2 regions of the Paenibacillus sp. FSL H8-0315 genome follow, and region 2 is predicted to be linked to the other one. Evidence: riboswitches for the same ligand, from Rfam matches in the RefSeq annotation. Region 2 holds a riboswitch; the other holds the start of a gene.
What was found. Region 2 has a riboswitch for glycine ahead of MHB56_RS14005 (amino acid permease). Riboswitches for the same ligand answer to the same signal wherever they lie in the genome.

Region 1 (2,406 bases), 430 kb from region 2:
CACATAAGAAACACAAACAGCAAGTCCCCGAATCACAGAAACTTGCTGCTAAGAATATCACACTTGATCAGACTATTTTCCGTCCCCGATTTCCAATTATTCAGCAACTAACGCGCTATAACCGGCTGCATCTAACAGACCTTTTACAGCATCAGCATATTCTCCATCAACTTCAATCTCAAAAATCCAACCCCCGCCATACGGCTGATCATTGATAAGCTCCGGACTAGCTTCTAATCCATCATTCACCTTGGTAACCGTCCCAGAGACGGGCGAATACAACTCCGATACCGTCTTAACGGATTCGATACTGCCTACGCTGTCACCGGCCGAAATGGTCGATCCTACCTCAGGAAACTCAACAAATACGATGTCGCCTAATAAATGCTGAGCATGGTCCGTAATCCCAACACGTACTACTCGCCCTTCTACTTGCTGTGCCCATTCATGCTCTTCGCTGTAAAGAAGGTTGTCTAATACTTCACTCATTTCAAGCCGCCTCATTTCCAATTTGGAGTTCTAAATTTAGTTATAGCCTAAGTTATCCCGGCTCACAATGTCAATATTACTAACAGGAAATTTAAATTTGTCATTTTTTCGACGTTTTCTTGTTGACAGCGCCCGACTATACCCGTTTAATGGAGACATACAAGAAGAAATGACGTTGTCGTCTTTTTATAGACAATAACCGTTTCTCGAAGAAATATAATTGCGGATGATGGCATAGGGAGAGACTGTCTCACTTGAAGACGGCGCCGAAGGAGTAAGCCCTAACAGGGGTGAATCTCTCAGGCAAAAGGACCTTTGTCGGACGTATCTCTGGAGAGCATCAGACGCAAGGCTAGATGCGTCAGATCACCAACGGGGAAACCTGCAAGCTAGTTACGGCAGGGTAACTCTCAGGTACAAAGGACAGAGCAGAAAGCGATTTGTGCATTTATGCATGATTGCTTCTGCCTGTCCTTTTTTCGTATGTAATCAGATCAAGGGGAGTGACGACATGGATGCTTTGAGAAGAACACCTTTTTATGATCTCTATTCCGCTTATGCGGAGTCCAGGTGCATTGACTTCGGTGGCTGGGAGCTGCCAGTACAGTTTACAGGTATCGTGAAAGAGCACGAAGCCGTTCGCCAGCAGGCTGGGCTGTTCGATGTCTCGCATATGGGTGAATTCATGGTGATTGGGAGCGGTGCAGAAGACTTTTTGCAAAAAATGACAACCAATGATGTCAGCCGCCTTACAGATGGTGCGGCGCAATATACGCTGCTCTGTTATCCAAATGGCGGAGTTGTCGACGACCTACTCGTGTATCGCCTAAGCGAAGGGCATTATATGCTCGTCGTTAATGCCTCCAACATCGACAAAGACTTCCAATGGCTGCAAGAGCATTTGACCTCTGAATTCGGCGAAGTCACGCTCACTAATGTCTCTGACGAGACGCTTTTGCTCGCCTTGCAGGGTCCTCTGGCAGAGACCATTCTCGCGGAAGTTACTGATGCTCCTATTTCAGTACTCAAGCCTTTCCATTTCATTGAACGCGCCACCGTTTGCGGTGTAGAGGTACTTATCTCCCGTACGGGTTATACCGGTGAAGATGGCTTCGAGATCTACGCTCCGCTGGAAGGTGCAGAAACGTTATGGAACGGACTGCTTGCAGCAGGCGTGCCCCACGGATTAACACCTGCTGGACTGGGTGCACGGGATACCCTACGTTTTGAGGCAAAATTACCACTGTACGGTCAGGAGCTATCCGCTGACATCACCCCGCTTGAAGCAGGAGTACAGTTCTTCGTGAAGCTGGACAAAATAGACTTTATCGGACGCGATGCACTAATACAGCAAAAAGAAACTGGGATTCCCCGTCGCCTTGTCGGCCTAGAAATGATTGATCGAGGCATTCCACGCTCCCATTATCCTGTTTGGGCAGATGGGGTTAAGATTGGTGAGGTCACAACCGGAACACAGTCCCCTACGCTGAAACGTAACCTGGGGTTGGCTTTGATTGATGCTGCTTACAGTGAAATAGGCACAGAGGTTTACGTAGAGATACGCGGTAAGCAGCTTAAGGCTGTAGTGATTAAGGCCCCTTTTTACAAGTATAAACGCCTTTAGCGTCCATATAAGGACGGTGAGCTTTTAAGCGAGAAATAGAAGAATAAAGTATAGCGTGAAAATTGTACTTTCTTATATTTTAAAAAAGCCAAGGAGTGAAACCTTAATGAAGCACCGTTATCTGCCCATGACAGAACAGGACCGCGTAGAGATGATGGAGGCCGTCGGGATTCAGTCTATAGATGAGCTGTTCTCCGATATTCCTGAAGCGGTACGTTACCAAGGCACTATGCCGATATCTGAACCACTCGATGAATACGCCCTGCTGCGCCACATGAAAGGGTTGGCTGACC
Region 2 (2,406 bases):
GATTATTATGTGGTGGATTAAGGATGGCAACCAATATAGCGCTGAATACATAGCGGGGCAAATTACCTTGATGTATAAAAGAAGGTATTTATAAGGGCTTTTATGATATATTCAAGTAAAGTTTGAGTCCCTAGCCAATAATCTAAAAAGGAAGTGCGAACAATGGATTTAGAAACGGTCATGCAAGAGCTTGAAGCTCTCGGCAAGGAACGCACCAAGAAAATATATCTATCCAATGGCGCGCACGAACCGCTTTTTGGTGTGGCCACAGGCCAGATGAAGCCCATCTTCAGAAAAATAAAACATAATCAACCCTTGGCCGAGCAGCTTTATGCTACGGGAAATTACGACGCTATGTATTTTGCCGGGGTGATCGCGGAGCCTAAAGCAATGACCGAGTCGGATTTTGAGCGGTGGATTGCTGGGGCTTATTTCTATATGCTATCGGACTTTGTGGTGGCAGTAACGTTGGCGGAGACGGATATTGCGCAAGAGGTTTCTGATAAATGGATTGCAAGTGAGATAGAGCTGAAAATGTCGGCGGGCTGGAACTGTTACTGCTGGCTGCTCGGAAATCGCCCGGACAGTGAATTTTCCGCAGAAAAATTGGCCGCTATGTTGGAGCTTGCAAAAAACACGATTCATGATGCTCCTGAGCGAACGAAATACGCAATGAACAATTTCATCTACACTGTGGGCGTATCCTATCTGCCGCTTCATGATAAAGCGGTTGAGATTGCAAAGGAAGTTGGCCCGGTGGAAGTCCATACCGGTAGTGCAAAAAGCAAGATTTTGAATGCTTCAATTAATATTCAAAAGGCAGTTGATAAATCGCAGCTCGGCTTCAAACGAAAACATGTAAGGTGTTAGTCAATCATGGAGTGCTAAGGAGCGCCTATTGAAGGTTGTGCCTGCAGACAGAAGAATTGGCAGCTTGGCTAACAAGCCCTTAATTGAGTGCAATAAAAGTTAATGGAACAATAATAAAGCGGTAATTAATGTTATTGACAAAATATTTGACAATGATTAGTATTGAAAAATATTAAAAATGAAGTTAGCGGCATAACAATTAAATAATTCGCAAGCTATGATTGCTATGGATCACACTATAGCAGGAGCAGCTTCTGGAGAGACCGTGGGGGATTCCCCCGGCGCCGAAGGGTTCACAATCTCAGGCAAAAGGACAGAAGAGTACTAGATAATTCATTTGTTATTCTGATCATCGTCAGAATAAAGGAATGTATTTTATTTATTATTCTTAGACCTAAGAGATTGGAGCGTATCCAATCTCTTTTTTGTTATCATTTTTACTTGTACATTTTTTCACATAAGGGGGAGTTTGAAATGGCAGTACAAGAATTAAAGAGAGATTTAGAGAATCGGCATGTTCAGCTCATTGCGATTGGTGGAACCATCGGTACCGGATTATTTTTAGGATCAGGTAAAGCTATACAGCTGGCAGGACCATCCATCATTTTTGCTTATTTAATTGTGGGTATCGCTATTTTTTTTGTGATGAGGGCATTAGGAGAACTTCTGTTGTCTAAAGCAGGTTATCAATCTTTTACAGACATTGCCGAAGACTATCTTGGACCGCGGGCGGCGTTTGTAACCGGATGGACCTATTGGTTTTGTTGGATCATGACGGCTATGGCCGATATTATAGCTGTTGGGGTCTATGTACAATATTGGTTTGATATCCCGCAATGGATACCCGCAGTCATTTGTTTAATTATTTTATTAGGACTCAATTTATTAACGGTAAAAAGCTTTGGCGAATTGGAATTTTGGTTTGCTTTAATTAAGGTAATCACTATTCTCGCATTGATTGCTATCGGGGTAGTCTTACTGGTGATTGGATTCAAAACAACTACCGGAACCGTTGCGCTCAGTAATATTTGGGCACATGGGGGAGTATTTCCAAACGGCATTTCAGGGTTCCTACTTTCATTTCAAATGGTTGTGTTTGCTTTTGTGGGTGTGGAATTGGTGGGCGTATCGGCAGCAGAGACCTCCAATCCAGAAAAAACTATCCCATCGGCGATTAATAAAATACCTTTACGAATTCTATTTTTCTACGTGGGTGCTATTATTGCCTTATTATGCATCAACGCTTGGACAGAACTAAACCCGGCAGAAAGTCCTTTTGTTAAAACATTTAGTTTAGTGGGGATTCCGATTGCCGCGGGGGTTATTAACTTCGTTGTATTAACTTCAGCTGCGTCCGCTTGTAATAGCGGGATGTTCTCAACAAGCCGGATTCTATACAATCTAAGCAGAAATGACCAGGCTCCAGCCAACTTTGCAAAGCTTAATAAAAATCATGTACCAAGTAATGCTTTATTCATATCCACGCTTGTCTTATCTGTAGGCGCTTTGTTGAGTAAGCTGATTCCGGAGACGGCT

Region 1: another riboswitch for glycine. It lies ahead of gcvT (glycine cleavage system aminomethyltransferase GcvT); the one in region 2 lies ahead of MHB56_RS14005 (amino acid permease).

The regions. Positions count from the first base shown of each region.
Region 1 is NZ_JBBOTA010000001.1:2,786,935-2,789,340, forward strand. It holds gene gcvH (glycine cleavage system protein GcvH) at 97-489, opposite strand; glycine riboswitch at 716-814, shown strand; gene gcvT (glycine cleavage system aminomethyltransferase GcvT) at 1,001-2,113, shown strand; gene gcvPA (aminomethyl-transferring glycine dehydrogenase subunit GcvPA) at 2,220-2,406, shown strand, end outside.
Region 2 is NZ_JBBOTA010000001.1:3,220,927-3,223,332, reverse strand. It holds gene MHB56_RS14015 (TetR/AcrR family transcriptional regulator) at 1-94, shown strand, start outside; gene MHB56_RS14010 (DNA alkylation repair protein) at 163-870, shown strand; glycine riboswitch at 1,115-1,197, shown strand; gene MHB56_RS14005 (amino acid permease) at 1,345-2,406, shown strand, end outside.